Regions from separate parts of the Microbulbifer sp. ABE4_465 genome, predicted to be linked through region 1. Evidence: predicted binding sites of a transcription regulator. Region 1 holds the regulator's gene; each other region holds the start of a gene.
The links. The regulator sigma-54, encoded in region 1, starts transcription at its own class of promoters, with help from an activator protein. The targets are predictions, from matches to a motif close to TGGCACANNNNTTGCNNT.
Positions count from the first base shown of each region.

Region 2: a site for sigma-54 is predicted at 7,229-7,246, ahead of glnA (glutamate--ammonia ligase). Genes of this name have one in related genera too.
Region 3: a site for sigma-54 is predicted at 5,140-5,157, ahead of ACXAG1_RS07285 (formate/nitrite transporter family protein). Genes of this name have one in related genera too.

Region 1 is NZ_JBSWXV010000003.1:218,384-228,956, reverse strand. It holds gene ACXAG1_RS07985 (KpsF/GutQ family sugar-phosphate isomerase) at 1-114, shown strand, start outside; gene ACXAG1_RS07980 (KdsC family phosphatase) at 166-714, shown strand; gene lptC (LPS export ABC transporter periplasmic protein LptC) at 761-1,324, shown strand; gene lptA (lipopolysaccharide transport periplasmic protein LptA) at 1,311-1,847, shown strand; gene lptB (LPS export ABC transporter ATP-binding protein) at 1,945-2,670, shown strand; gene ACXAG1_RS07960 (RNA polymerase factor sigma-54) at 2,900-4,360, shown strand; gene hpf (ribosome hibernation-promoting factor, HPF/YfiA family) at 4,559-4,852, shown strand; gene ptsN (PTS IIA-like nitrogen regulatory protein PtsN) at 4,907-5,368, shown strand; gene rapZ (RNase adapter RapZ) at 5,486-6,373, shown strand; gene ACXAG1_RS07940 (HPr family phosphocarrier protein) at 6,427-6,696, shown strand; gene mgtE (magnesium transporter) at 6,832-8,175, shown strand; gene yjgA (ribosome biogenesis factor YjgA) at 8,240-8,770, shown strand; gene ACXAG1_RS07925 (efflux RND transporter permease subunit) at 8,983-10,573, opposite strand, start outside.
Region 2 is NZ_JBSWXV010000008.1:11,275-21,847, reverse strand. It holds gene ACXAG1_RS13000 (Lcl domain-containing protein) at 1-1,894, opposite strand, end outside; gene typA (translational GTPase TypA) at 2,077-3,885, opposite strand; gene ACXAG1_RS12990 (VOC family protein) at 4,142-4,519, opposite strand; gene ACXAG1_RS12985 (hypothetical protein) at 4,653-5,261, opposite strand; gene thiI (tRNA uracil 4-sulfurtransferase ThiI) at 5,453-6,919, opposite strand; gene glnA (glutamate--ammonia ligase) at 7,310-8,713, shown strand; gene ACXAG1_RS12970 (DUF4124 domain-containing protein) at 8,941-9,624, shown strand; gene glnL (nitrogen regulation protein NR(II)) at 9,935-10,573, shown strand, end outside.
Region 3 is NZ_JBSWXV010000003.1:66,899-77,471, reverse strand. It holds gene metG (methionine--tRNA ligase) at 1-1,200, shown strand, start outside; gene ACXAG1_RS07310 (D-2-hydroxyacid dehydrogenase) at 1,359-2,291, shown strand; gene ACXAG1_RS07305 (ElaB/YgaM/YqjD family protein) at 2,428-2,724, shown strand; gene ACXAG1_RS07300 (hypothetical protein) at 2,811-3,314, shown strand; gene ACXAG1_RS07295 (hypothetical protein) at 3,283-3,525, shown strand; gene ACXAG1_RS07290 (nitrate- and nitrite sensing domain-containing protein) at 3,546-4,850, opposite strand; gene ACXAG1_RS07285 (formate/nitrite transporter family protein) at 5,371-6,219, shown strand; gene ACXAG1_RS07280 (bifunctional protein-serine/threonine kinase/phosphatase) at 6,258-8,048, shown strand; gene cynS (cyanase) at 8,088-8,537, shown strand; gene ACXAG1_RS07270 (NAD-dependent protein deacetylase) at 8,669-9,556, shown strand; gene yghU (glutathione-dependent disulfide-bond oxidoreductase) at 9,580-10,461, opposite strand; gene ACXAG1_RS07260 (transglutaminase-like domain-containing protein) at 10,520-10,573, opposite strand, start outside.

The DNA of each region.
Region 1 (10,573 bases):
GCCCTGCGCATTATGGAAGACAACAAAATCACCGCACTGGTTGTGGAAGACCCCGAGCACCACCCGATAGGTCTGCTGCATATGCACGACATACTGCGGGCCGGCGTCATCTGAGCACAACCGCCCGCGCCGTAACCAGGACCACACAACCTAAAGGAACACCACGTGAGTCATTCACACGCCAGCGAGCAACAGATTCGGGAAAAGCTGAGCAAAGTACGTCACCTGATTCTCGACGTGGACGGAGTGCTCACCGATGGCCGCCTGTACTTCGACAACCAGGGCAACGAGCAGAAAACCTTCCACACCCTGGACGGCCACGGTATTAAAATGCTGCAGCAGTCTGGCGTCGCGGTTGCTATCATCACCGGCCGGCGCAGCGCCCTGGTTGAAAAACGTGCGCACGACCTGGGTATCACCCGCCTGATTCAGGGCCGTGAAGACAAATACAGCGCCTTTCTCGAGCTTTTCGCGGGCGAGCCATACGATCTGGAACACATCGCCTATGTCGGCGACGACTATCCTGATCTGCAACTGATGACCCGCGTGGGCTGCCCGATCGCGGTTCCCAACGCGGCTTCACCGGTACAGGAACGCGCCCTGTTCACCACCGAACGCAGCGGCGGCCTGGGCGCGGTGCGAGAGGTTTGCGATCGCATTATGCGTGCCCAGGGAACCTTCGACGCAGCGCTGGCTCCTTATATAGCGCAGTAATTGAATTGCGTTAAAACCTGACACAGGAAAAAGGAAGAAATATCGGATGCGCACCTGGCTTCCCCTGGTGATCGTAGTTGCACTGATCTCCCTCGGGCTATGGTTCACCGAAAGTCCGCCCGAACAACTGCTGGGCAAGCGCCCAACTCAGCAAGAGTACAACCGCGCTGCCGATCTGATCATTCGCGATGCGCGCACACGGCATTACGGGGTCGAGGGCGACCTGGCCTACGAAGTAGACGCCAAACGTATTACTTTTTTCCAGTTTGCCCGCCGCGACCGAGCTGACCTTACCGAGCCGCGGATGATGTTTTACCAGGGCGATGACACCAAGTGGCGCACGGAGTCCCGTACCGGCGTGGCTTATGACAACGGGCAAAAGGTGGTTCTGGAGGGCGATGTCTCGGTTATGGAGCTGCCCCAACCCGGCATTACGCTGCGCACGCCGAAAATTGTCATCAAACCCCGCGAGGAATTCGCCGAAACGGACAAAGTTGTTACCATCACCGATGGCCTCAACCTCACCACCGGCAAGGGCCTGCGCGCCGATCTAAAAAAAGACAAGGTAGAAATACTGTCCGATGTGGAAAGCCGCTATGAACTTCGCTGACTTACGCCGCCGCCTGACCACTTTGGCACTGGCACTCGCCTGCGCACTGCCCGGCATCCAGGCCGTCGCCTTGCCCGACGACCGCCAGCAGCCGGTCAAGGTTTCTGCAGACAACCTGGAAGCGAACCGCAGCAAGAACCTGTCGGTCTACAGCGGCAATGTTGTAATCAGCCAGGGCTCCCTGCAGATTCGTGCCGACCGGGTTGAAGTGCACGGCAACAGCAAGGGAGAGATCAACAAGGTCATCGCCACCGGCACGCCAGCGCACTTCCAGCAACAGGTCGAAGAAAGCACCACGCCGGTCAAGGCCCGCGCTGCGCGCATCGAATTCCTGGTGGCCAATGACGCCCTGCAACTTACCGGAGAGGCGTTTGTCGACCGCGACGGCAACACCCTGACCGCCGAACGCATCGATTACGACCTGAACAGTGAGCAGATGAAGGCCCGCGGCCAGTCAGAGAAAAAGCGCGTGGAAATGATCTGGAAGCCCGAAGGGCAGTCCGGGGACACCGACGGACAGTAATGAGACTTTAGCGAGTAACGGCATTGAGCCATTACCGCCAACGCAACACGCAGATTTATTGAGTGCGGCCAGGTGCCGCCCCAGCCGGAATTGAATAATGCCAACGCTCAAGGCGCTCCATCTCGCCAAGCAGTACAAAAAGCGCAAAGTCGTTCAGGATGTCTCCGTGAGCGTATCCAGCGGCCAGGTCGTCGGCCTGCTGGGACCCAACGGCGCGGGTAAAACCACCTGCTTCTATATGATCGCCGGTCTGGTGCAGGCGGATGCTGGCCAGGTATTGATCGACGATGAAGATATCACCGGCCTGTCCATGCATGGCCGCGCGCGCAAAGGCATTGGTTACCTGCCCCAGGAAGCCTCCGTTTTCCGCCGCCTCTCGGTGCAGGACAATATCCTCGCGATCCTGCAGACTCGCAAAGACCTGAACAATGCCCAGCGCAAGGAGCAGCTGGAAGCCCTCCTGGAAGAGTTCCACATCACCCATATCCGCGAAAGCCTGGGTATGGCCCTATCAGGTGGTGAGCGGCGGCGAGTGGAGATTGCCCGCGCCCTGGCAACCAACCCCGCATTCGTATTGCTGGACGAGCCATTCGCCGGTGTCGATCCCATTTCCGTCAACGATATCAAGCAGATCATCCGCCACTTGAAAGACCGCGGAATCGGCGTTCTGATCACCGACCACAACGTTCGCGAGACCCTGGACATCTGTGAGACCGCGTTTATCGTCAGCGAAGGCCACATTATCGCCTCTGGCGACCCCCGCGACGTGGCCGAAAACAAACAGGTGAAAGACGTCTACTTAGGACACGAGTTCACCATCTAGTTCACAGAGGGAAAGACCTCCCTATTTCACGCCAACTCGAAGACATTGGTCACAGGATTTAAGCTGTGACCAAATGCCATCATTTTTTCGGCACACTTATTGCTTAACCGCCCTCTTGTCTTCCGCCCCGCCCCGGGGTAGTCTGCATGAAATGAGCTTTACCCCGCCGCCGGAAACATAAAATTCTCCGCAGCGGATTCACGCCAGATTTTTCTGCCGGCACACCCCTATGAAGCAGTCACTCCAGTTAAAACTCGGCACTCAGCTGACAATGACGCCACAGCTGCAACAGGCCATCCGCCTGCTGCAGCTGTCGACGCTGGACCTGCAACAGGAAATTCAATCCGCCCTGGACAGCAACCCGCTGCTGGAGTCGGACTTCGACGAGCACGCCGGAGAATCACTCCAGGACCAGAACACTCCCGCAGAGCGCAAGGAAGAAGCCTCTGAGCGAGCCGCGGAAACCCAGGCCGAGTCCTCCGCAGACGGCGACTGGACCAACGATATTCCAGATGACCTGCCGGTAGATACGCGCTGGGACGACATCTATTCAAGCGGCAGCCACAGTGGCGGCGAGGGCGAAGATTTCGCGCTCGAGCAGCGCAGCGCGGCCTCGGAAAGCCTGCAGGATCACCTGCAGTGGCAACTCAACCTCACCCCACTCTCTATCGAAGACAAGCTGATCGGCGAAACGCTGATCGACGCCATCGCTCCCAACGGCTTCCTGGGTACCCCCATTGAAGAGCTGGCGGAGTCCATGGAGCTGGACGTCGATGAGGTCATGGCCGTATTGAAGACCATCCAGCAGCTGGAGCCGGCGGGCTGTGGCGCGCGCGATCTGCGCGAAAGCCTGCTGCTGCAACTGCGCCAGCTGCCGGACCAAACCCCCTGGCTTTCTCAGGCCGTAGCCGTGGTGAGCCAGCACCTGGACCTGCTGGGAAAACGGGACTTTCGCCAATTGAGCCGCCGCACCCGCCTCAGCGAAGCGCAACTGGGCGATGTCATGCGGCTGATCCAGACGCTCACGCCCTACCCCGGTGAGGCCTTCGGTGGCGAGGAGCCCCAGTATGTGGTGCCCGACGTCATCGTCAGCCGCAAGCAAGACCGCTGGGTCGTGGAACTAAACCCGGAAACCACGCCCAAGCTGCGCATCAATGACGCCTACGCGGCAATGATCAAGCGTGCAGACAACTCCAGTGAAAACAACTATCTGCGCGACAACCTGCAGGAAGCGCGCTGGTTCCTGAAAAGCCTGCAAAGCCGCCACGAAACGCTCCTCAAGGTCGCCAGCAGCATTGTGGAAAAGCAGCAGGGATTTTTCGAGCAGGGGCCGGAAGCCATGAAACCCATGGTGCTGGCGAATATTGCCGAAACCATCGGCATGCACGAGTCCACTATTTCCCGGGTCACCACCCAGAAGTACATGCTCACGCCTCGCGGCGTATTCGAACTCAAGTACTTTTTCTCCAGCCATGTCAGCACCGACTCCGGAGAAGATGCTTCCTCCACTGCCATCCGGGCGCTGATCCGCAAGCTGATCGATGGCGAGCAGCCGCGCAAACCGCTGTCTGACAACAAGATCACCCAGGAGCTCGACGCCCAGGGGATCAAGGTGGCGCGACGCACTGTAGCGAAATACCGGGAGTCCATGGGCATCCCCTCCTCAAGCGAAAGAAAGCGACTGGTGTAGGCCGCAGGGTCACACTTTTACCCAAACCCGTCGTGCCTTCCCCCCAATTCCACCTACACTTGGCCTCGGCGGCTATTTTCTGGGCAACCAATAGCCTGACAGCGAGTGTATCCTTCCATTCTGACGCACTTCCTAGTAGGGTTGCCGCCCTGTGCGGGGGTGCAGCCAGATTGTGTTGTACTCGATGAGGAGAAATCCATGCAGATCAATATCAGTGGCCACCATGTAGACGTTACTCCGGCCATTCGCGATTACTGCCTGACCAAACTGGACAAGCTCTCCCGCCACAATGACCTGATCACCACAACCCAGGTCACCCTGTCCGTCGACAAACTAGTCCAGAAAGCCGAAGCGCGGATTCACGTGAGCGGCAACAAGGATATTTTTGCCGATTCGGAGTCAGAGGATATGTACGCGGCGATTGATTCGCTGACCGACAAACTCGACCGACAGCTGTTGAAACACAAAGAGAAGTTACGCGGTCACCGCTAGGCTCCATCATTACGAGTCAACGGTTGATTCGCACCGCTAGATCATCTGCACGTTATGACATTGGAAGCATTACTCTCTCCCCGCCTGAGCCTTTGCCACCTGGCGGGGAGTAGCAAGAAAAAGCTGTTGCTCAATATCGCCCAGGCGATCTCCGAACTATACCCCGACCTGGACACCGACACAGTGTTCAACCAGCTGGTAGCCCGGGAGCGCCTGGGTTCTACCGGCATTGGTGAAGGTGTCGCCATTCCACACTGCCGTCTGCCTGGCTGTGAGAAGCCCATCGGTGTCCTTTGCACCACCTCTCCAGCTGTAGATTTTGACGCCATCGACCGTCAGCCGGTGGATCTGCTTTTCGCCCTGCTGGTACCGGAGGATTCCGACCAGGAGCACCTGGATACCCTGGCGGAAATTGCCGCCCTGTTCAGTGACAGCCGTGTACGTGAAAAGCTGCGCCAGGCCACTACCAGCGATGACCTCTACGCACTGGCCATTAACAGCGCAGCGGCGGCCTGATTTTTATTGAGCTAGCGCTCAATGGCGCAGCTTTCGACCCCGCGGATCGGGGTGACTGCTTTATACTGGCCCGGCGAATAATTAGGGCCTGCTCAATTGGCAAGGAGCGCGAGTGCAATGCGATTGGTCATCATCAGCGGCCGTTCCGGCTCAGGAAAAAGTTCTGCCCTGCAGCTACTGGAAGACGTAGGCTTCAACTGCATCGATAACCTGCCCGCGAGCCTGCTGCCAGAATTGGTACGCCGGGTAAGCGAGCAATCACCACAGACTGCTCCGGGCCACCATGAAAACACCCAACTTGCCCTGGGCATCGACGCCCGCAACCTGTGGCAGGATGTGCGCCAGGCACCCCAGGTCATTCATGACCTGCGCGAGAGCGGTGTTGAATGCGACGTTGTCTATCTGGATGCACGCTCTCCGGTGCTGGTTCAACGCTTCAGCGAGACCCGACGCAAGCACCCCCTGAGCGACAGCCGAACCCACCTGTTGGAAGCCCTCAACCGGGAGAAAGAAATCCTGGCGCCACTGGCCTCCATGGCCGACCTGGTGATCGATACCAGCAGCCTTAGCCTGCACCAACTGCGCGACCAGATTAAAACCCGGGTGGTCGGCAAAGACTCACCGGGTATGGCGGTGCTATTCCAGTCTTTCGGCTTTAAGCACGGCGTGCCGGTAGACGCAGACCTGGTGTTTGACCTGCGCTGCCTGCCCAATCCGTACTGGGTAGCGGAGCTGCGAGAAAAAACCGGGATGGACCCGGAAGTAGCGGACTTCCTCCGCTCACACCAGGAAACCCAGGACATGCAGCGGGATATCACCGCATTTCTGGAGCGCTGGCTGCCCTCATACCAGCAGAGCAACCGCAGCTATACCTCGGTGTCCATCGGCTGCACCGGTGGCCGCCACCGCTCGGTATACATGGTGGAACAACTGGCCAAGCACTTTGCCAGTACATTTGAAAACATTCAGATCCGCCATCGGGAACAACAGAAAAACCACGGTTGAGCCTCTCGCCAGACTGCTCGACGGTAAAAAACCGCACGGAAAGATCATCGCCAATGCAGAAAAGTCGTATCACCATCATCAATAAACTCGGACTTCACGCGCGCGCGGCCAGCAAATTTGCCCAGACCAGTGCGCGCTTTTCCTCCGATGTGAAAGTGCACTGCCAGGGAAAAGCCGTGGACGGTAAGAGCGTGATGGCTTTGATGTTACTGGCCGCCGGCAAGGGTGTAGAGCTCGAACTCGAAGTGGCCGGGCGCGATGAGGACGCTGCCCACGAAGCTATTTGCGCACTGATCAATGATCGCTTCGGTGAGGGTGAATAGAGCCCAGCACAGTGGACTGAACAGATAGCCGGAAAGACAAACAAGCTGCCAACTCCCGGTTTAGCACTATAATGCCGGCACCCGCCCCTCCACCGAACACCAGGACCGTCTGTGCCCAAACCCGTCAACGCCGACATCAATTTCCGCGCCCAAAACCAGCTCGGTGAGCTGTACGCGGCACTGGATAGCGGTACCGGGCGCGAAGTCCAGCGCATGCTGGCATCCCTCTCCCCCCCCAGCATCGCCCAGCTACTGGAAAGCTCCCCACCGCGCATTCGTCAGGTGCTGTGGAAACTGATCGATCGCCAGATCGAGGGTGAGGTGCTGCAGGAACTCCCGGACGAGGTACAGAGCCAGATTCTCTCCACCATGGACACCGAGGAAATGGTGGCGGTGATGGAAGGGCTCGATGCGGACGATGTGGCGGACATCCTGCAACAACTGCCAGATCGGGTGATGGCGGAAGTGCTGTCGGCGATGAGCGAGCGCGACCGCCAGCGGGTAGAGAGCGTCCTCTCTTACGATGAGGAAACCGCCGGCGGCCTGATGGATACGGAGATTGTCTCCGTGCGCCCGAACCTGCACCTGGATGTGGTACTGCGTTACCTGCGCCGCCACGAGCAGCTGCCGGAATCCACCGATAACATCTTTGTCGTCAACCGCAAGGACCGTTTTATCGGCCTGCTGCCGCTGACCAAGCTGCTGACCACTGACCCGTCGGTTACCGTGCGCGAGATTATGGTGACCGATATCGAGCCGATTCCCGCGGATATGCCGGACGATGAAGTGGCGCGACTTTTCGCCAAGTACGACTGGATTACCGCGCCGGTTGTCGATGAGGAGCGTCACCTGTTGGGCCGCATCACCATTGATGACGTGGTGGATGTGATCCGCGAGGACGCGGATCACTCGCTGATGAGCCTGGCGGGTCTCGACGAGGAGGAGGACACCTTTGCCACGGTCAGGCGCACGGCGCCGCGCCGCGCCATCTGGCTGGGCATCAACCTGCTCACCGCACTGCTCGCGTCCTGGGTGATCAATCTGTTTCAGGGCACCATCGACAAGGTGGTGGCGCTGGCGGTTCTGATGCCAATTGTGGCGAGTATGGGCGGAGTTGCCGGCAGCCAGACACTGACGGTGGTCATTCGCGGTATGGCACTGGGCCAGGTGGGCCGCAGCAACCTGGGCTGGCTGTTGTCGCGAGAGCTGGGTAGCGGTGCGTTAAACGCGATCCTGTGGTCGGCGGTAATGGGAGTCATTGCGGCACTCTGGTTTGGGGATCCGCGTATCGCCTGGATTATCATTGCGGCCATGGTCATCAATCTGATTACGGCGGCGCTGGCGGGGGCAATTCTGCCGGTGGCGCTGCGGGCAATGCGGATCGATCCGGCGCTGGCTGGTGGTGTGGCACTGACGACGGTGACGGATGTGGTGGGCTTTATGTCTTTCCTTGGACTGGCAACAATATTTTTTGCCTGATGATTGGGTACCCGGCTTACCGGGTACTGCAATTATTGGTTGAATTCAGATCTCGAGATTTTCTATGCACAATTCTGATGAAAACAATCCGTACGATGAGTTTGATGAGGACCTTCCGAAAAGCAAAACTCAAATAAAGGAGGAGATGCACGAGCTGCAGGCGCTCGGCAAAAAACTGACGGAGCTGAATGCGGCAAAGTTGGCGGAGGTGCCGATGGATGCGACGCTTGAGGAAGGGATTGCGACCTTTCACCGGATCAAGTCGCGGGAGGCGCGGCGGCGCCAGCTTCAGTACATTGGTAAGTTGATGCGCAAGGCGGATGTGGAGGCGATTGAGGCGGTGCTGGAGAAGCACAAGGAGCAGGACCACCACCATTTGCGCTTTGACCGGATGGCGGAGGAGTGGAGGGAGCGCTTGCTGACCGAGGGCAAGGAAGGCCAGAGTGCATTTTTTGATGCGTTCCCCGGTGTGGATATCCAGCAATTGCGCACGCTGATTCGCGAGTCCAATAAAGAGATTGCCAATAAAAAAGCCCCAACCAACCAGCGAAAACTGTTTCGCTACTTGCGGGACTTTTTTATGCAGGTGGACTGAGCGGGACGTCAAAGCTCAATTCGCACCTTCTTTTCGCGCCCGGTGGCGGCAAGCCACCGGGGAAGGGTTTTCAGGACCACTGTAAACCCTTCCTTGGGCGTTGCGGCGCAAACGTCCTGTTTGCGACGCTCCTGAAAACCCTTCCCCGGCAGCGTGCCTTCGATTCGAACTTCAGCTGCGATTAAGCGATTCCCAACTTCTCTATCCCGACTTCAACCCGGGCAGGTTTCAGCCGTTAGCGGCTTTCCCGGCTCATTCCCCTCCGCTGGATTCTTCAGCGGCTTGAACAAGACCAGCAGCAATGGCAGCAGTGTAAGTGAGCCCAGCAGGGCCGCCGACATGGCCAGTGCGGTCAGCAATCCGAAGTAAATCGAGGGCACGAATTTGGACAGTGCCAGTATCGAGAAGCCGGCGATAATCGTTATGGCGGTGTAGAACATGGCGCGGCCAATGGTGGCGTGGCTGCGGTGCATGGTGGCGATGTAGTCGCCGTCTTTGGCGAATTCTTCGCGGAACCGGTACAGGTAGTGGATGGCGTGGTCGACGCCGATGCCGACGGTGATGGCGGCGATGGTGATGGTCATCATGTCCAGCGGGATGTTTGCCAGGCCCATACCGCCGAGGACCACGCAGGCGGCGAGCATATTCGGCACCAGGGCGATAATCGCGATGGGCAGTGACCGGAACAGCACCAGGAACATCAGCAGGATGCCGGCGAAGACGGCGCCCAATGTGAGGATCTGGGATTTGAACAGGCTCTGCAGCATGTTGTTGTACAGCACCAGCATGCCGGTCTGGCGGATGTTTTCCGGGGCGATGCCCATTTCATTCTCTGCATAGGCGTAGATACGCTGGATCAGTTCATCCCGGCGCAGGTTGGGGTCGGTTTCCATCACGCGCATGGTGATGCGCGCCTGCTGCTCTTGCGGCGACCAGTAGGGGTTAATCAGTACCTGATTGATTTCGTCCGGCAGGCTCTGGCGGGCAACGGCCAGCTCGAAGTCGTTGAGGCCGCCGTCGTTCAGGTCCTGGGCCACTTTGTACAGGGTGGCGAGGGACTGCACCTTGCCGATTTCCGGCTGCGCTTCAAGGAAGTCGTGCAATTGCTCGATCTGGTTGAGGCCGGCTACGGTAAACCAGTAGGCGTCCGGGGCCTGGCTCTCGCCGACATCCGCGGCAAAAGGATCGTCCGCAGCGAAGGGGTCTTCGGCGGCAAACGGATCTGCCTCCCCTTCCGCGCCGTCGCCAGCAATCTCATCGCCGCCGAAGTCAGCGCCGAACGGATCTTCTTCCCCAGCATCCGCTCCCTCAAAAGCCGGTGCGGTGTCTTCCGGTTTGCTGAGAACCACATCCAGGCTGATGGTGCCGCCGAGGCGCTGATCAATGACCAGCATGCCCTGGTGAATCTCGGTGGAATCGTCAAAGTAATCGATAAAGCGGTTTTCCACTTTCAGTCGGGAGATACCCACGGCGCTGATTATCGCCGCCACCACTGCAACACCGAGCACGATACCTTTGTGGTTCTCCGCAAAGCGGGAAAACACCTGGGTAAATGCGTGAGAGTTGTCCGCGCCCTGGCCGCCGTCGCGCTTTTTCAGCAGCATCAGGCTGGCGGGAATAATCAGGAATGACAGCACCAGTGCCATGGTCACCCCAATGGTCATCATCCAACCGAAGTCGATCACCGGGCGAATTCCGCTCACGACCAGGGAGATAAACGCGACCATAGTGGTGAGGCCGGTGTACAGGCAGGGTTTGGCCATAAACGCGACGGTGGCAGACGCCAGCTGGAAGCGATCCCAC
Region 2 (10,573 bases), on a different contig from region 1:
CTGCCAGTGGTAAACCGTCGGCGCCAAGCTTCACCAGGTGTGCCTCTCCCGGAGCTATAGGGTCTTCGGGGTCGACGGGATCTGGATCCTGCGGATCCTCAGGAGGGATCAGGCAATCATGGGGTGCCGGGCATATCTCATACAGGAATTCATTACTGGAAGCTTCGTAGGCGTGGCAGCGCATAACCTGCCCGGGTTCTGGCGAGTCTCGATAGGCGCACTCGAACTTGAGATCTACCGACTCCGAGTAATTGACCGCGCTACAGGAATCGTCGTCGCAACTGATTTCCCACGTCGTATCCCCATTGCACAGTACATCGGGCAAAAGCTCAGGGTGCTCGAATTTCTCACAGTATTGATGCAGGGTATTTTCCTGAAGATGACGGGAACCGTTAATTTCAAAATACACCGGTGCAGGTGTATCGACATCTGCGAAAATGCTTAGGTACAGGTTTTTTTCGCTGTGGTGTGCGGCTTTCAGCTGCAGTTCTCCGGAGGCGGTAACCTCGTAAACCGGCGCGCCGGCAAACTCTGGTGATTCAAAAAGTCCCAAGCGGAATGGGGAAGGCTGATCAGAGCGCGAACCGTGAAGCCGCACGGTGTAATACAGGTCGCGCATAAGATCGTTGTTCTGCGGCAGCGCGATCTGCCAGTATCCGTTTACCTGACCATCGTCGGGTTTGAGGTCCTTGAGGATAAAAGACTGAGGTTTGTCGCCGCTGAGCTGCTCCGGTGTCAGCGCGGTGGGGTTTACCGGATCGCTGCTGACTCCGGGCGCTATCGCGATGGTTACGGTGGCGGGCGCGGAGGTCTGGTAGTTGTCGCTGACGGTAAAGGTAAACTCGTCTTCTCCGGTAAAGTCGAGTGCGGCGCGATACTCAAGATGGGGTGGATCGCCAACAAGTACACCATTTGTTGGTGCGGTGGCCAGTGAGTAGGTTAGTTCGTCGCTTTCGGGGTCTTCTCCGGTAAGGGTGACGCTGACAACGTACTGATCACCGGCATCGGTGCTGGGAATTTCTTCCACCGCACGGTCCACCCGTTGGGCGTTTGCCTGGGGAACCTGATTCGTACTGACCAGCCGCAGGTTCAATGCGGTCGATGGGACTGTCGCGACGGCCTCGCCACTGGCAAAGTCCAGAGCCCAGGCGGTCTGTGCGTCGGCGCTGTCGGCGCTCCAATAGGGGGTGCCTCCTTTGGCCTCCACGCTGGGGAATACCCCGATACCTGTGTGGTGGTATTGTCCTGCGGCCTGTTGCTCCACCAGAGTGTGCAGTTCATCCGCACTGGGAACCCGCCAGTTGCTGCGGCCACACAGCCCTTCCGCGCGAACGCGATCTGCGAATGCGCGGCTGTTGCAGTCGGCACCACTGGTGAGAGTTCCGTCGACGTAGCACTGCCCCTGGCCGTTGGCATCACTGTTGGTATCACTTTCTGGGTCGAACCAGCTGAAACTGCTGTCGGCGGCATGGTGATGGCCAGAGCCGGGGCGCTTTACCTCCCACACCAGCCCGCTTTCGCGGTCTTCAATACAGGCCCATTGAGTGCCTTCCGTTTCACTGCCGGTATCACTCCAGGGCTCGGTCTGGGTTTGTAAGGGGGCGCCACTGGCGGTGAGCTTGATCAGATTCGCGGGCTGGGAAGGCGGGATATCCTCCTCGACCGGATCCTCCTTCTGTTCTTCTCCAGGGGCTTCTTCCTGATCGCCCTCCCCTTCCTGTTGGTCTTCCTCGTCGTCTTCCGCTGCGTCTTCCTCGCCGTCATCAGGTGCTTCCGGAGAAGAGTCGGATGTCGGTGGAGGCAGATACCGGCGGCTGTCGAAGTTCAGCCCGCGATCACAGGCGGGCAGCGTCAGGACCAACAGGAGTAGAACAAGGCAATTGCGAATGAACATGCGTTCCCCAAATTTATATATCTAGCGATACTTTTCGGCGGGAAACTATCAGATGGTCGCGAAGTGTCCATTCCCTATTCAGGTACTGCGTGGGGAATAAGCGGGAATGTGGAGTTTAAAATACATTGGCGGCAAATAAAAAACGGGGCCAATGGCCCCGTTTTTTATTTGATTGCGAAGAATTACTTCTTCGCGCGCTTGCGCATATTTTCCTGCAGGATCTTTTTGCGAATCCGGATGCTTTCCGGAGTCACTTCCACCAGCTCATCGTCTTCGATGAATTCCAGTGCCTGCTCCAGGGTGTGGCGGATGGGCGGTGACAGGGTCAGCGCGTCGTCGGTACCGGAAGCGCGCACGTTGGTGAGCTGCTTGGCCTTGGTGGGGTTTACCACCAGGTCGTTACCGCGGGAGTGAATGCCGATGACCTGGCCTTCGTACACTTCCTCACCGTGGCCCATAAACAGGCGGCCGCGGTCTTGCAGGGCGAACAGGCCGTAGGCCAGGGTTTTGCCCTTGGTCATGGACACCAGTACGCCGTTGATGCGCTTGGCCACATCACCCAGCTTCACCGGACCGTAGTGGTCGAAGATGCTGGTCATGATGCCGGAACCACTGGTGATGGTCAGGAACTGGTTGCGGAAACCGATCATGCCGCGGGACGGTACAATGAAGGTCAGGCGCACTCGGCCCTTGCCGTCCGGTTCCATATTGGTGAGGTCGGCCTTGCGCAGACCCAGCTCTTCCATAATCGGACCCTGGTGCTGCTCTTCAACGTCGATCACCACCTGCTCGTAGGGCTCGTGGATCTCGCCGTCGACTTCTTTCTGTACCACTTCCGGGCGGGATACACCCAGCTCGAAGCCTTCGCGGCGCATGGATTCGATCAGCACCGACAGGTGCAGTTCACCGCGGCCGGATACCTTGAACTTGTCCGGGGAATCGCCCTGCTCCACACGCAGTGCCACGTTGTGGATCAGCTCCTGGTCCAGGCGGTCCTTGATGTTGCGCGAGGTCACGTACTTACCTTCTTTACCGGCGAACGGGGAATCGTTCACCTGGAAGGTCATGCTCACGGTGGGCTCGTCCACAGACAGTGCCGGCAGTGCTTCCGGGTGGTCCGGGTGGCACAGGGTATCGGAAATGTTCAGCTCGCCCACACCGGTGATACACACGATGTCGCCGGCGCTGGCCTGTTCCACTTCCACGCGTTCCAGGCCGAGGTAACCCATGACCTGCAGGACCTTCGCCTTGCGCGACTTTTCGTCGCGGTCGAGGATCACTACCTGCTGGTTCGGCTTCAGGGTGCCGCGGGTGATACGGCCAACACCGATCACGCCCACGTAGCTGTTGTAGTCCAGTGCGGAAACCTGCATCTGGAAAGGACCGTCGCTGTCCACCTGCGGCGGCTTGACCTTGTCGACGATCATCTGGAACAGCGGAGTCATGTCGTCCGCCATATCGGTTTCGTCCAGACCGGCGATGCCGTTCAGGGCGGAGGCGTAGATCACCGGGAAGTCCAGCTGCTCTTCGGTAGCGCCGAGGCTGTCGAACAGGTCGAACACCTGGTCCATTACCCAGTCCGGACGGGCGCCCGGACGGTCGATCTTGTTGATGACCACGATCGGGTTCAGGCCCTGCTCGAAGGCCTTGGAGGTGACGAAGCGGGTCTGCGGCATGGGGCCGTCTACCGCGTCTACGAGCAGCAGTACAGAGTCCACCATGGACAGTACGCGCTCTACCTCACCGCCGAAGTCGGCGTGCCCGGGGGTGTCCACGATGTTGATACGGTAGTCGTTCCAGCGGATCGCGGTGTTCTTGGCGAGGATGGTAATACCGCGCTCTTTTTCCTGATCGTTGGAGTCCATCACGCGCTCGGAGTCGGCGCTGCGGCGGTCGAGGGTGCCGGACTGCTGCAGCAGCTTGTCCACCAGGGTGGTCTTGCCGTGGTCAACGTGGGCGATGATCGCGATATTGCGAAGATTGTCTATCACTGGGGGCCTCTGGGCGTAATGCGTGATTGGGTGCGACCAGTGGGTCGCACCAGAGAATTAGGTCAGGCGGGGGCTGGGCTGAGAGGTAAAACAGCGGCTATCCGGCCAAAGCGCGCGCATTATAGAGGTGAAGTGTGGCAATTGGGAGTCGGATTGGCGGAAATTTGTGCGGTTTTGAGGGCTGCCGGGCCCTGGCCCGGCTGGAAAGGCGGTTTGAAGCGGGTAAACCGGTGCACTTATCCGTGGAATTCAGACTTTACAGGCGGCGCATCGCACAGATTTTGTTGCCCGCCGGGTCACGCAGGTAGGCCAGATACAGCTTCAAGCCGCCGCCCTCACGTACCCCGGGCGGGTCCTCGCAGGGAGCGCCGCCGTTGGCGAGACCGGTTGCGTGCCAGCGGTCGGCCTGTTCCGGGCTCTCCACCGCAAAGCCGATGGTACTGCCATTGCCACAGCTCGCCGGTTGGCCGTCGATGGGTTTGGTAATCGCAAATACCCCGGTGTCGGTGAAGTAAAAGCAGCGGCCTTTTTGATCGATAACACCGGGCTTGTAGCCGAGCTCGCCGAGGATGGCATCGTAAAAGGCTTTGGATTCCTGGATATCGTTGGCGCCGAGCATGATGTGGCTGAACATCTTTAGTCCTTTTTGCATTATATGTAAGGGCGGTATACATGCCCTGCACTGTGAGGCGTAAAGGAAAATAAACCATGGGGGCTGTACAGGCCTCCTGTTTACGAGGTCACTAGGCCGGGTATTGTTGAAAACTCTATACGGTGAATCTTTTATCGAAAAAGGGTTTGGTCACTTTTTTACCTTTTGCGTTGTACCACTCTAACCGCTCTACTCCTGCTGCCGCTAGCGCAGATTTGTGAAAAAGTTTTTTATCAGTGTTTAGGTCAACCAAAGAGTATGCAGAGCCCCGACCGGTTTGCGCGTCGAATCCATCATATATCACAGAGTCAATATACCCTCCCACCACAATGTCTACATAACCCAAATGACCGAGTTCTATCGCCAACTGTTGAGCGACATGGTTCAGTTCACATCCCAGCAAGCGAATTTTCACGTGAGATACAGGCAGGGCCCAGAAACTATGCAGCCAGTTTGCGAGCTGAGCGGGGCTGCAATAAATCCGTTGCTCACCACGCAGGCCATTGCTAATTCCACTGACAGGTTGGTTAAAGCCAGCTTGCGCACCGTGCCCACTGATCAGGACTGTTGCCTCCCTCTCCACGTTGTTAAGACAGTGCCACGCTGTGGTATCTACAGTTGTGCAATTGGTTTTCAACCTGTATTTGGTGAGACTCGTTGCAAGAACGTTATCAATATTTTGCAAAAATGGATTTATATAGTACTGCGGTCGTGCTTGTGGCATGTCAATTCCCTCTGGTTTTTATCTAAGCTAATAGTGCACGACTCTATGCAGCATTAGAAAGAAACAGCTGACAAAATAAATTGAGGCAGGGTGAATTGTTTGTCTGCAGCAGTTTGTGATTGTATGTGCCTGGTTGTTGTAGGGAGCGGTCTTTCAAGTGGCGCATTTTTTGCGTTTGGAATATGCACGACCTACTTCTTGAGCTTCTGCGGCCGAAAAACCCCCACATTCCGATAACCCTCATCCAGCAGATGCGAAGCATGTAACTGGCTCATTACCCCGCGCGCGCAGTACAACAGGTACTGCTTTTCCTTATCCAGTTTCTGGAAGGCGGTGCTGAGACGATAGAAGGGGATGGTTTCCACTTCTGCATTTTCCAGCTCCAACGGGTTCACTTCTTCTTCGGTGGGATGGCGGATGTCGATGATGATGGCATCGCCGGGCTCGCTGAAAATATCCACCGGCGGTGCATCCTCGCCGAGGTCGTCCATCACCTGATCGATATTCTGCATCACCCGGTTGCCGATGGCGCGGTCGAGGACGGTGAAGTCGAAGCGGGTTTCCTCGTGTTCGATCTTTTCCATTTTTGCGCGGGTGGTGGGTTTTACCGAGATCACGCCGCAGTATTCCGGCATATTTGCGGCAAATTCCTCGGTGCCGATCTCGCGCGCGGTGCGGATGATGTCGGTCTTGTCCGAGGTGATTAGCGGGCGAAGTACCAGGGTATCGGTGACGCTGTCGATCACCGACAGGTTTTTCAGGGTCTGGCTGGATACCTGGGCGATGGCTTCACCGGTGACCAGTGCATCCACTTCCAGCTCCTTGGCAATGATGGAGCCCGCGCGCAACATCATGCGCTTGAGCGTCACACCCATATAGGAGTCGTCCACCTGTTCCAGGATTTCTGCGACCACTTCATCGAACGGAATGGTGATAAATTTTACCCGGTGAGAGGCGCCGTATTTGTCCCACAGGTAGAAGGCGACTTCTTTTACCCCCAGTTCATGCTGGCGCCCGCCCAGGTTGAAGAACAGAAAGTGAGTACGGATACCTCGCTTGATGGTGAGGTAGCTGGCCACGGTGGAGTCAAAGCCACCGGACACCAGCGATATCACCGGGTCCTGTGTGCCCAGCGGGAAGCCGCCGAGGCCCTGGTGCAGCTCCTCGATCACGTTCAGCTTGTCGTGGCGGACTTCCAGCTTGACGGTGATATCCGGGTTTTTCAGTTTTACCCCGGCGGCTTGGGTATTAGTGTTCAGGCCGCCGCCCACATACTGTTCCACGTCGAGGGACTGGAAGTCGTGCTTGCCGGTGCGCTTTACCCGCACGCAGAAGGTTTTACCCGCGAGCTGTGGTCCCCAGATGGCCAGTGTCTTCTGGTAGATATCGTCCAGATCACCGAGGGGAAACTGTTGTACCCGGGCAAAGTTGGCGATGCCCGGGGTGTGCGCCAGTACCTCTTCGATACGGTCGGAAAGGTGGGATACTGCATCTGGCGCGATCACATCGATTTTCTCCCAGTCTTTCTGCACCTTGATACGGTCATCCAGCTGGCGCATCAGCTTGCGCAGGTTATCGGCGAGCTGGCGCGACATGCGCTTGCGCACGGGGTTGCTCTTGATGGTGATCTCTGGGAAAAACTTGACGACGAAGTGCATAGACGTGTGCCGGAACCGCGGTTGAATTGGAGGCCAGGAGCCCGTTTGTCGGCTTCCCGGAAAAGGTGGCGAATTATAAACTCGCTATCAGGAATTTGCTTGTGGCACCAAGTTGGTGCCTACTGTGACCTTTCGGCCCCAAAATAGTGCAAATAGAGGTTTGAGAGCACCAATATTGGGACTATCGTGATCCGAGAGGGAGTGCTGGCGCTCAAAAAGCCGTGGGGTTTGGTTGTTTTGCACCCGATTGCTCCCCCGGGTGGCCATTTCTTACGACCCGAATCACTTTGTTACCGGTTTGCCCCAATTTGGCACACTCTTTGCTTTTACTGTTGCCACAAGATAAAGCGAATCGGCGCGAACATAACTTTTCATTCTTGGAGGACTGTAATGTCAAAGACGCTCGACCTGATCAAAGAGAGCGAAGCCAAATGGGTAGACCTGCGCTTCACCGATACCAAAGGTAAGGAACAACACGTTTCCATTCCGTCTAAGGAAGTTGACGGTGAGTTCTTCGAAGAAGGCAAGATGTTCGATGGTTCTTCCATCGCTGGCTGGAAGGGCATCAACGAATCCGACATGATCCTGATGCCGGATGACGAAACTTCGTTCATTGACCCGTTCACCGACGAAGCGACCGTGATCATTCGCTGTAACATCGTTGACCCGATCACCGGTCAGGGCTACGAGCGCGACCCGCGTTCCATCGCACTGCGCGCCGAGGAATACCTGAAGTCCACCGGTCTGGGCGACACCGTGCTGATGGGCCCGGAGCCCGAGTTCTTCGTATTCGACGACATCACCTGGGGTGCCGAAATGGGCGGCGCCTTCTACAAAATCAACTCTGAAGAAGCGGCCTGGTCTTCCGGCGCCTCTTTCGCAGAAGGCAACATGGGTCACCGCCCGGGCGTTAAGGGCGGCTACTTCCCGGTTCCGCCGGTCGACTCCCTGCACGACATCCGTGCCGCCATGTGTTCCGCCATGGAAGCCATGGGCCTGGAGATCGAAGTACACCACCACGAAGTGGGCACCGCTGGCCAGTGTGAAATCGGCGTTGGCGCCAACACCCTGACCAAAAAGGCTGACGAAGTTCAGATCCTGAAGTACGCGGTACACAACGTAGCGCACGCTTACGGCAAAACCGCCACCTTCATGCCCAAGCCGCTGGTAGGTGACAACGGTTCCGGTATGCACGTACACCAGTCCTTCAGCAAGGACGGCGTAAACCAGTTCGCGGGCGACGCCTACGCTGGCCTGTCTGAAACTGCCCTGTTCTACATCGGCGGTATCATCAAGCACGCACGCGCCCTGAACGCGATCTGTAACGCGTCTACCAACTCCTACAAGCGTCTGGTTCCGGGCTTCGAAGCGCCGGTAATCCTGGCCTACTCCGCGCGTAACCGCTCTGCGTCCATCCGTATCCCGTTCGTGCCGAGCCCGAAAGGCAAGCGTATCGAGACCCGCTTCCCGGATCCGACCGCCAACCCGTACCTGGCCTTCGCTGCACTGCTGATGGCTGGCCTCGACGGCGTGAAGAACAAGATCCACCCTGGCGACGCTGCAGACAAAGACCTGTACGACCTGCCGGCGGAAGAGCTGGCCGAGTACCCGACCGTTGCTGCCAGCCTGGATCAGGCCCTGGAAGCACTGGATCAGGACCGCGCCTTCCTGACCGAAGGTGGTGTATTCACTGACGACGCCATCGACGCCTACATCGAACTGAAGAAAGAAGAAGTACAGCGTCTGCAGATGACCACGCACCCGGTTGAGTTCGAGCTTTACTACTCTTGCTAATGTAAGTCCTGCCAATTAGCAGGTATCATCTCTGCGCCCCCGCCGGTTCTTTTGAAGGGCCGATGAGAAGGTGCAAAGATGACGAGAAGCCCATACCGACAGGTGTGGGCTTTTTTTATGCGCCGAACTCGGTGGTATATGGCTGGAGTATTTATGCGGTTATATCGTTCGCGAGTACACTAGCCTTTAGAGAACGGAATGTTGCAAAGAAGATTGCGGGAGCGCCCATGATCAGATCCACCGCGCAGTTGTCCATACTCTGGCTTGCACTACTGGCAATGCCGGGTTTGGCCCAGGAGCACAGTGACGACAAATCCGCCGCCCAGGGGAATTCCTCCGGTAGCGCCGTCTACAAGATTGTCGGCCCCGATGGGCGCGTGACATTCAGCGACAACCCTCCCGCTGGAGAAAAGGCCGAAAAAGTGGAAATCGGCCCTATCAATGTCCAGCCGGCCACCCCCGGGGAGGGTCTCCCCACGCGCAAACTGTCGCCGCGCAGTGAAGCAGAGCGTGAGCGCGCCGAACTGGGGCCGGTGAATTTTGCCATTGTCAGCCCAGCCAACGATGCGACTATTCCCCCGGGGCAGCGCTTTATTGTGCTCGAAGTGGCGCTGAACCCGGTGCCGCGGGACGGATATCAGTTTTTTGCGGTCATTGATGGCCAGCGCTGGTCCGGCAGCTCCTCCGGTACCAGCCTGGATATATCGGCGCTGGAACGCGGCACTCACACCATCCAGGCAGTATTGCTCGGTGCCAGCGGCGAGCCCCTGGCGCAGTCCCAGACCATCCAGGTACACGTTAAGCGCCCCGGCGGTCAGGTGCCGGACTTCCCCGCCGAGCAGGCCCCACAGATGCCGCGCTTGCCGCAGGCCCCCGGAGTGGCGAAGCCAATCAAGCCCCAGCCGCGCTGAGGCAGGCACAATACCTGCCCCTCCGACACAGCCCTCGCCAGCGTCCGCAGCGGGGGCTTCATTCTTTCTCGGTTTGTTCTCGGTTTGCAGTTGCGCCCCGCACTGACTCACTCGCCCGTACCCACGCCCCACAATGTGCTTCGGCGCTGGCCATTTTTTGCTCTGCGCACAATAATGGTGCGATCGATATTGGCTGCAGCCGCCAGTGGCTCGTAAATCTTCATATGGGCCCGATTTTTTGCGCCATTTTGGTTTGCTTCTTGCACTGCCATTAAGCGAACCGGACTTGTGAATTACTTCGGAACCGCGAATGCTCAATGACCGCCAGTTGCGCCTGCTGTTGGACAACCTCACCTCGGCCGTTTTGGTGCTCGATGAAAACCTGTCCCTCTGCTATCTGAACTCCGCCGCGGAAGACCTGGTGGCGGCGTCCAGCGCCCGCGCCTGTGGCCAGCCCCTCGAGGAGGTGGTACGGGAAAACCCCGCGGCCCTGCAGGCGCTGCGCTCGTCACTGGCCAGTGGTGAGAAATACACCGTGCGTCGCGCCCTGTGGTTTTTGCACAACCTGGAAGAGTGCACCGTCGACTACTCGGTAACCCCGCTTACCGAATTGGGGCTGCTGTTGCTGGAAGTACAGTCGATGGACCGCCTGCTGCGCATTGCGCGCGAGGATGCACTGATCTCTGCGCAGGAGACCACCCGCAATCTGGTGCGTGGCATGGCGCACGAAGTCAAAAATCCCCTCGGTGGTATTCGCGGAGCGGCACAGTTACTGCAAAGAGAGCTGAGTGAGCTGGATGATGAAGGGCTTGGGGAGTACACCCAGATCATCATCGAAGAAGCCGATCGGCTGCGTAATCTGGTGGACCGCATGTTGGGGCCAAGGATTCCAGTAAGGCTGGAGCCGGTGAACGTGCACACCATCACCGAGCGCGTCGCGCAATTGGTG
Region 3 (10,573 bases), 150 kb from region 1:
GAATACTGGAAGAAAGACAGTACCGCCGAGGTGTATCACTTTATCGGCAAGGACATCGTCAACTTCCACGCGCTGTTCTGGCCGGCCATGCTGGACTCCGCCGAGTTCCGCACCCCCACCAAGGTGTGCGTGCACGGCTTCCTCACCGTGAACGGAAAGAAGATGTCCAAGTCCCGCGGTACGTTTATCAATGCGCGTAACTACCTGGACAACCTGAACCCGGAATATCTGCGCTACTACTTCGCGGCCAAGCTGACCGCAGGTGTGGACGATCTGGATCTGAACCTGGACGACTTTATTGCCAAGGTGAATTCAGACCTGGTGGGTAAGGTGGTGAACATCGCTTCCCGCACCGCCAAGTTTGTGAGCAAGTCCGGCGGCACACTGGCCAGCGAGCTCGCCGACGAGGCCCTGTGGAACCAGTTTGTGGAAGCGGCGCCGCGTATTACCCAATGTTTTGAAGCGCGCGAATACAGCCGTGCTACCCGCGAGATCATGGCGCTGGCGGATGCGGCCAATGCGTGGATTGCGGATAAGGCGCCCTGGTCTCTGGCAAAGGAAGAAGGCAAGGAAGACGAAGTGCTGGCGATCTGTTCTCAGGGCGTGAATATGTTCCGCGCACTGATTACCTGGCTGGCGCCGGTACTGCCGGAAACCGCGAAAAAAGCCGAGGATTTCCTGGGTGTGACGCTGTACTGGAAGTCGGCGACGGTACCGCTGGCGGGCCACACCATCAACAAGTTCAAGCCGCTGATGCAGCGTGTGGAGAAGACTCAGGTGGAAGCAATGCAGGAGGCGGCGAAGGAATCTCTGGCGCAACTGCAGGCGGAGACCAAGGCTGCGACAGGCCCACTGGCGGACGATCCGCTTGCAGATGAAATCCAGTTCGACGACTTTGCCAAGGTGGATCTGCGTATTGCGCTGATTGCCAATGCGGAACATGTGGAAGGTGCGGGCAAGTTGCTGCGCCTGACTCTGGACCTGGGCGGTGAAACCCGCAATGTGTTTGCCGGTATCAAGAGCGCTTACAGTCCGGAAGATCTGATCGGCAAGCACACGGTGATGGTGGCCAACCTGGCGCCGCGCAAGATGCGTTTTGGTGTTAGTGAGGGCATGGTGCTGGCGGCGGGCCCTGGCGGCAAGGACCTTTGGATTCTTGAACCCCACTCGGGCGCCCAGCCCGGCATGCGGGTAATGTAATTCCACTTTCTCCCGGGGCTTATTTAAGTCCCGGGTCTAATTCCCGGGCGGCCCTCAGGGGCCATTCCCTGCTCCGCAACCTCATCGGCAATCGCTCCACAGGAAATGGCCCCTGAGGGCCTTATCTTCGACTTCATTGGGTTTAAAAGGACTTTGTTATGCGTGGGGTTTTTCTTGATGCGTTGACGATGAAGTTGGGCGAACTGGATACGTCCGCGCTGGAAAGTTCGCTGGATCAGTGGGCGTTTTTTGAAACGACTTCGCCGGAACAGACAGCAGAGCGTATCGCTGAAGCGGATGTGGTGATTACCAATAAGGTGGTGCTCGATCGGGGTTTGATTGAGGGCGCCACCAATCTGAAGCTGATTTGTGTGTGTGCTACCGGCACCAATAATATTGATCTGGATGCGGCAGCTGCTCGAAATATCCCGGTAAAAAATGTAGCCGGTTATACCGGTACTTCTCTCGCGCAGCACACTCTCGCGCTGATTCTCGCCCTGGCCACCCGCTGGCACCAATACAACGATGATGTGCGCGATGGCCACTGGAGCCAGTCGCCGATTTTCTGTCGCCTGGACTACCCGGTGATGGAACTGGAGGGAAAGTCTCTGGGAATCATCGGTTACGGCGATCTGGGTAAGAAAGTCGCGCGGCTGGGTGAGGCGCTGGGGATGCGTGTTCTGGTGGCGGATTCGTTTACCGGTGAAGCCAAGCCTGGCCGTGTGCCACTGGATCAGTTGCTGGCGGAATCTGATGTTGTCAGTTTGCATTGCCCGCTGACGGAGCAGACGGATCAACTGGTAAATAGTAAGTTTCTTGCAGCCATGAAGAAATCGGCGTTTCTAATCAATACTGCCCGCGGCGGGCTGGTGGATGAGGAGGCTCTGGTGCGGGCACTTATTGGTGGTGAGATTGCCGGTGCTGCACTGGATGTTTTGAGTGTGGAACCACCACCCGCGGATCATCCGTTACTTGCTGATGGCATTCCCAACCTTATTATCACGCCGCACAATGCCTGGATCAGCCGCGAGAGCCGCCAGCGCTTGCTCGACGGTGTGGTCAGAAATATCACCGACACATTCGCAACCTGACCGACCTTAAGGCCAATCCGATATTTAGCCCGCGCTGCTCATACCAATTTTTTCCAAAGCGCGGTTTATCCTTCGTAGTCACTCTTCTCCGTCTTATCCTTCGCGCTCACCTTGATTGCTATCGGAGGGTAATACCATGGCAACTGCAAAAGCCCCGAATTCAGGCGCCGCCACAGGCAGTACGCGTGACAAGCTGCACCAGGCGTACAACCTCGCCGGTGAAGCGGCACACGATACTGCGTCGCAGGTAAAAATGCGTGCGCGGGAAACTGCCGACACCGTCAAGGCGCGTACCCGCGACGGTATGGAGAAAGGAAAACAGCGCGCGCAGGACGTGGCTGAGAAGGCGGAAAATTCCATCAAAGCGCATCCTCTGGTCAGCGTGGGTTGCGCGTTTGCGGCGGGCTGGTTGATCGCAAAGATTCTGAAATAAGATTTTTGCTGCGCTAAATGCTCGGAAAAATACCCGGTGATGCTGCCGGGTGTTTCCTGTTGCACACAGACATTGGGGACAACTTCATGGCGGACCCTCAGGATTCGGAACAGCCGAACCGGCAGGCATCAGAACCGGTTTACGCGCGGGAGCACGCGGGACATTCTTCTCGGTCAGGTTCTGCTGAGGCGGAAAGCCTGTCACAGGAATTCAATGCACTGCGAGAGCGGGCAGAAGCAACCATGACCCTCGCCTCGGCCTGGGCTGAGAACTTTACCAGCCTGGTCCAGCTCGAATTCAAACGCACCCTGCAAGCCGGCACACGTATTGTCGTGATGCTGCTGATTCTTTTCTTTCTCGCGATATCCCTGATCGTCAGCCTGTGTGCCGGGCTTGGCCTGATGGGCTACTACTATTTCCAATCCATATACCTGGGTTTCGGCATCTTCATGGTGTCCCAATTTGTTGTTGTTGGCGGACTGCTGCTGGCAATGAATCGCTTGAAGAACTTCCTGGGATTTGACGAATCCCGCAGGCAGGCAAAAGAGGCTCTGGACGATGTCACTGCGCTCTTTAAACAAGCAGATTGAACAGCGCCGGCAGGCGATGGTAAAGCAACGTCGCTGCGCGCTAACCCTGATGCAACAGCAGCAGGCCCATGCTCTAGTCCAGGCCCAGCGTGTTCCGCTACCGCTCGCGATGCTGGGCGCCTTCGCCGGTGGCTTCGCTATCCAGCGATTGTTTAATCGCCCCGCAACCCACACCCTGGTGAACTGGTACCTGACTCTGCGAGCGTTTTAACACCTGTCGCGCCGGTGTTTTCAGCGGGGCAGGCGCTGCTCGGCCCCGGCATTGATTATACGCTCGGCAACTTCCACCAGCTTCAGGTTCATTTCCATCGCTCTCTGTTGCATGGTGCGATAGGCGTCGTCTTCGCTCATGCGCAGACTTTTGATCAGAAGCCCTTTCGCCCGCTCTACCAGCTTGCGCTCTGCAAGTGTCTTGCGGGTTTCTTCCAGCTCGGTACTTACTCGCTGAATATGCGCCACCTGGGACCTGATCAGATCGTAAAGGGAGTGCGCCAAAGGCTGGCCGTGCAAGGTGCCGATACCGCTGGCCGCTACGCTGCCATACAAGCCGGGAACTTCGGGGTCGAATAGCACTGCCAGTGCCGGTAGGTTATTCCAGTCTGCAGATTTCATCTGTTGTAACTGCGTATAGTGATGGCCGAGCTCAGACTGCGCATCGGATACCCGCTGGCGGCTCACCCGCAGCAGGCGCGCGGCCATGGCATCCTCCAGTCGATGCATCGCATCAATACGTGCCGTTGCCAACTGATACCAGACCTCGCTGATTTCCGAGGCAATCGGCTCGCCATTTTTGAGCCCGGCGATCACCAGCCGCAGCCGCTGTAAATCCCGCGATTCCTGACTGTCTTCAATCGATTTCCAGCGCGCGGTCTCGTTCTCGCCAGCATATTCAGCAAACACGTCCAGGCTGCGTCGCTGGCAATCCTGCAGCTGCTGCAGGCGCTCATGCAAGCTTGCATCAAAGTGGCTGCTGGCAAAGCCAATAGCGCCCCAGGCCCGCTCCTGGCCGGAAAACTCCTTGGCCTGCATAAAGTTAAACAGTGCGACCAGCAGGCGGGTCACTTCCGGGTCGTCGGCAACGTCCGCAGCTTCGAATACCACGCTCAGCAACCCGGCAATCAGCCGGCAGTAGGCATCGGTAGATTCCAGAGCACTCACCTCAAACGCATCGATGTGCCGACGTAGCTCCGCCAGCTCATCCAGCCCGTGCAGGGAGTATGCAATGCTGTTTAACAGGCGCATGTCGGCAGCGCCATCGCAGCGACCACCGTGTAAGTATCGATTGTGCAACAATGCGCGAAACTGGCCTTCACTGAGCTGGCAATTCTGGATTTGTGCGTTGCGCTGCTCTTCAAACCGAAAACCCGCCGACACCAGATAAATATTGCAGATGCCACGCTCCCGCTGCAGTTGATGCACCAGGTCCGATACCGTAGTTACCAGTTCGCAACTGCCGGCCAGGCGATCCAACGTCTGAATTTCCGCGCGCTTGGCAGCGAGCAGAAATTTTTCAGCATCTTCACTGTGGTTCTGCATGGTGGTGTCTCCGCACGCGACTCCTTGCATCTGAGCAATCCAGTCAATGAATACGGCTTATCCCAGCAATTTGCATTCCACAACAGGCCGAGTTCACGCTATCGCGGCCGGAAAACTACCTGACCCGCCTTCCGCCATTGCACCAGTTTCGCCCCTTTTGGCGCCGCCGCACCAACCCGGTGCAAGAGGAAATCAGTCTGCAACGATAGAACAAGATTCACATCACATTTTTTTACCTGCTTGAGCGAATGCACGCAGGGAGCAGCGACCAAAAGCCCAGCAAAAACTTTGGCATCGAGTTTGCTTTAGATTATGAGCGCAAGCTCGTGCAATGCAGCGCGACCGGGCTCAGCCCAACCAATCTGAACACTCTGGATAAAGGCGTCCACCACTTTCCGACTTATGTCTGTCTGTGTGGGCGCCTTTTTTTGTGCCCGAAAATCCGCGCTCCGGTTCTGCAATCGACCACGGGTGGCAACAGAAGTGGCAAGGCCTCCAGCACTAAATAAAGGAAACGACTATGGCTTATCTCGCTCCTACAGAATTTGTGACCAAAATGGTCGACGCGGGGGAATCAAAAATTTTCATGTCCACCCGGGACACGCTGGTACGGGCGTATATGGCGGGTGCCATTCTCGCACTGGCTGCGGTATTCGCGGTGACTGTCGGCACCATGACAGGTTCCCATTTGATCGGCTCCATCCTGTTCCCGGTGGGCTTCTGTATGCTCTACCTGATGGGCTTTGACCTGTTGACCGGTGTATTTGTCTTGGCGCCACTGGCGTGGCTGGATCGCCGCCCGGGTGTGACCTGGGGCGGGATCTTGCGCAACTGGGGCCTGGTATTTGTGGGCAACTTTGCCGGCGCCCTCACCGTCGCGGCAATGATGGCGTTTGTGTTTACCATGGGCTTTAACACCGAGCCGGGCGCTGTCGGCGCCAAGCTGTCGTCCATCGGCGAAGCGCGCACCCTGGGCTACGCAGAATACGGCGCGGCGGGTTGGTTTACCATTTTTATCCGCGGCATGCTGTGTAATTGGATGGTTTCCATGGGCGTTGTCGGCGCGATGATTTCCACCAACGTGAGCGGCAAGGTCATCGCCATGTGGATGCCGATCATGTTGTTCTTCTTTATGGCGTTCGAGCACTCGGTGGTAAACATGTTCCTGTTCCCCACCGCGATCATGATGGGTGGTGACTTCTCGGTGATGGATTACCTGATCTGGAACGAAATCCCCACCGCGCTGGGCAACCTGGTAGGCGGCCTCGCGTTTACCGGCCTGACTCTCTACAGCACCCATTACAAAACTGCACCCAAGCGTCAGCTGAAAGCGGAAAGCAGCTCCGCGGGTAAAGAAGCACTGGCCTGATAGCACTACAGCCCCGCACTCCGCGGGGCTATTTTTTTATGGCTATTTCTATGACCAGTTCTATGCCGAGTTCTATACCCAGCTCTATACCCAGTTCTATCAGTGGTTCTCTCCTATTGGCAGCGGGTCAGCACACGAGCGCCGGCCTCAAACCGGAAAACCAGGACAGTTGCGGCGCCATTTTGCCAGCGGAACCGCAGTTGGCCATCAAGGGCGCCGCCTTTGCCATCGCCGATGGCATCAGCTCCAGTACGGTCAGTGCTGTGGCCAGTGAAACGGCGGTGAAAAGTTTCCTCGACGATTACTACTGCACGTCCGATGGCTGGAGTGTACAGAACGCTGCCGAACAGGTAATCAAGGCCACCAACGCCTGGCTGTTTGAGCAGACCCGCCAGAGCCCCTACCGCTTCGATAAAGACAAGGGGTATGTGTGTACCTTCAGCGCCGCCATTTTCAGAGGTAGCGAGGTGCACCTGTTTCACCTCGGCGACTCCCGTATCTACCGCCTGCGCGGTGACTCTCTGGAGCAACTCACCCACGACCACCGTCTGTGGCAAGGGGAGCACCACAGCTACTTGAGTCGCGCGCTGGGCGCGGACGCGCAAACGGAAATTGATTACCGCCGGCTTTCCCTGCAGGCCGGCGATCTGTTTATTCTGAGTACCGATGGGGTGCACGATTCCCTGTCGCAACGCACGCTGATCGAACACCTGCAACAGAAAGGCGCGTGTCTCGATCGCACAGCAAAAACCCTGGTGGCCGCGGCACTGGCTAACGGCAGTAGCGACAATCTTACGGTGCAACTGGTGCGGGTGGACAAACTCCCCCACACAACCCCGGCACTGATTGATCAGGCCGGTAAATTACCATTGCCCCCGATTCTCAAATCCGGCGACAGCTTCGACGGCTTTACCATCGAGCGGGATATACATGCGAGCCACCGCAGCCATGTCTATCTGGCTACCGACCAGGCTAGCGGCAATCGGATAATCCTCAAGGCGCCCTCCGTCGACCAGAGTGAAGATCCCGCACATCTGGAGCGGCTTTTAATGGAGGAATGGCTGGCGCGACGGGTGGACAGCGCCCACGTGGTGCGAGCAGCGGCAACCCATCGCCCGCGCAATTATCTCTACACCACGCTGGAAGTGGTGGAGGGGCAGACATTGCGCCAGTGGATGACCGACAACCCCGCGCCGAGTCTTGAAACCGTACGCGGCATCGTCGAGCAAATCGCGCGCGGACTGCAGGCCCTGCACCGCGCTGAAATACTGCACCAGGATCTGCGCCCGGAAAATATCATGATCAGCGATGCGGGTACCGTTACGCTGATTGATCTGGGCTCGGCGAAAGTGGCGGGGATTGCGGAAACCGCGCAGGAAAATGGCCAGTTGATCCTGGGCACCGCGCTGTACAGCGCACCGGAATATTTTCTCGGCGACGGCGGCACGCCGCGCTCGGATCTTTTTTCTCTGGCGGTTCTCACCTACCACCTTCTATCCGGCGAGTTTCCCTACGGCGCACAGGTCGCGCGTAGTAATACGGTAGCGGCGCAACACAAGTTGCGCTATCGCAGTGTATTGAGTGAGTCCCGTGCCATTCCCGCATGGATTGACGCCACCCTGAGAAAAGCGCTGCAGCCCAATCCATTGCGCCGCCACGAGGCGCTGTCGGAATTTATTTATGAGTTGCGCCACCCCAATCCGGATTACGTTAACAGTACCCGGCCGCCACTGATGGAGCGCTATCCGGTGCGTTTCTGGCAGTCGGTGAGCGGTGTTCTGTTGCTTGTTGTTTTTTATCTATTGAGCCTGATTTCCCAGGCAACCTGACTATCAAATCGACCCAACCATCGCAAATGGAGAGCAAACATGATCAGCAACCGCCAGCAGGTTACCGACCTCATTTTAGTGGCCAAGGTACAGAAAGATTTGAAATGGGCGCAGGTGGCGGATGCCATCGGCCAATCGAAGGAGTGGACCACCGCGGCCTGTCTTGGCCAGATGACGTTCACCAAAAAACAGGCGGCCGTAGTCGGCGAATTGTTTGACCTCAGTGACGAGGCGGTAGCCTGGCTGCAGATTGCCCCTTACAAGGGCTCCCTGCCCACTGCAGTGCCGACAGATCCACTGATTTACCGCCTGTACGAGCTGGTGAGTGTGTACGGCACCACCATCAAGGAGCTGATCCACGAGGAGTTCGGCGATGGCATCATGAGTGCCATCGACTTTTCCATGGATATCCAGCGGGAGGAAGACCCAAAGGGCGATCGGGTGAATATGGTGATGTCCGGCAAGTTCCTGCCCTACAAGACTTACTGATTCACCCTGCCTGAATCACTACGCTGGCGGGAACAGTCCCGCCAGCGTAATCCCGGTGCAACCTTCTGCTGCCAGACTCGTTACAATAGCGGTTCCGATTCCATTCTTTGCGAGCCCAAGCGATCTGCCCCATGAGCCTGAGCACACTGTCCTCCCCCACTCTTTCGGATGGCAACGTTGTTGCGGATTTACCGCTTCCGAGTGCGGAGGCGGCGGAGCAGCTGGCGGCGTTTATCCGTCGCCATCCGCGTTTGACGGTGCTGACCGGTGCCGGGGTGAGTACGGATTCCGGCATTCCGGATTACCGCGATCGCAATGGCCAGTGGAAGCGCAAGCCGCCGGTGGACCATCGCGAATTTATGAAGTGTGCGGCGACGAGACAGCGTTACTGGGGGCGGGCGTTGATCGGCTGGCCGGTAATCCGCAATTCGGCGCCGAACCCGGCGCATTTTCATCTGGCGGAGCTGGAGCGTCGCGGGTATGTCAATCTGTTGATTACCCAGAATGTGGATCGACTGCACCAGCGCGCGGGCAGCGAGCGGGTGATGGATTTGCACGGGCGGGCGGATGAGGTTCGCTGTATGGGTTGTGACTACCGGGCTATGCGACAACTGGTGCACGATCGGAGCTATGCGCTGAACCCAACCTTCCGCCATTACACGGCGGAGACGGCGCCGGATGGGGATGCGGATCTGGAGGTGGATTTTTCCAGCTTTCGGGTGGCGGATTGTCCGGACTGTGCGGGGATTCTGAAGCCGGATGTGGTGTTCTTTGGGGATAATGTGCCGCGGGAACGGGTGCAGTTGGCGATGGATACGTTGCGGGAGAGCGACGCTCTGCTGGTGGTGGGTTCTTCGTTGATGGTGTATTCGGGGTTTCGTTTCTGTCGTTATGCGAAGGAATGGGGTAAGCCAATGGCGGCGCTGAATCTGGGTAAGACCCGGGCCGATGATTTGATTGATATGAAATTAAACGCAGATATCAGAGAAACCCTAAAGCAGGCACTCGACCTGCTTTAGTCATTCCACTCGCCACTAGAGAATCAATCCTTCCCTTCGGGGTCCTCTAGTTTGTCTTGCGTACGCAATTCAAAATCACTGGCATCGTGCCGCTCATGCAACTGCTCTGAAGGCTCACCCCAGGTGCGGTTGACCATGCTTCCGCGTTTCACTGCCGGGCGCTCGCCCACTTCATCCACCCAGCGGATTACATTTTTGTAAGTGTGGGCTTCGAGGAATTCCGCCGCATCGTAGGCTTTGTTTTTTACCACCGCGCCGTACCAGGGCCAGATCGCCATGTCGGCGATGGTGTATTCCTTGCCGGCAATAAATTGGTGTTCGGCCAACTGGCGGTCGAGGACGTCGAGTTGGCGTTTGACTTCCATGGTGTAGCGGTTGATGGGGTATTCGTATTTTTCCGGGGCGTAGGCGTAGAAGTGGCCGAAGCCGCCGCCGAGGAAGGGGGCGGCGCCCATTTGCCAGAAGAGCCAGTTGAGGGTTTCGGTGCGTTGTTCCGGGGTGTGGGGGAGGAATGCCCCGAATTTTTCTGCGAGGTACAGCAGTATGGAGCCGGATTCGAATACGCGAATGGGCGGGGTGGTGCTGTGGTCGACGAGGGCGGGGATTTTGGAGTTGGGGTTGATGTCGACGAAGCCGCTGCTGAACTGGTCGCCTTCGGTGATGCGGATCAGGTGGGCGTCGTACTCGGCGCCTTCATGGCCCAGCGCCAGCAGCTCTTCGAGCATGATGGTGGCCTTGACGCCGTTGGGTGAGGCGAGGGAGTAGAGCTGCATGGGGTGTTTGCCCACGGGCAGATCTTTGTCGTGGGTGGCGCCGGCAATGGGGCGGTTGATATTGGCGAACTGGCCACCGCTCTCGGAATCCCATTTCCACACGGCAGGTGGGGTGTAGCTTGCGTCCGACATGAAGGCTCCTTTATCGCATTGTATTTGATGCGTAAGAGTAAGCCTGTGGCGGTTAATTTCAAACGTCTGGCAGGTTTTCGATTACCGCCTGATAGCTGTCGCAGTTTTCCAA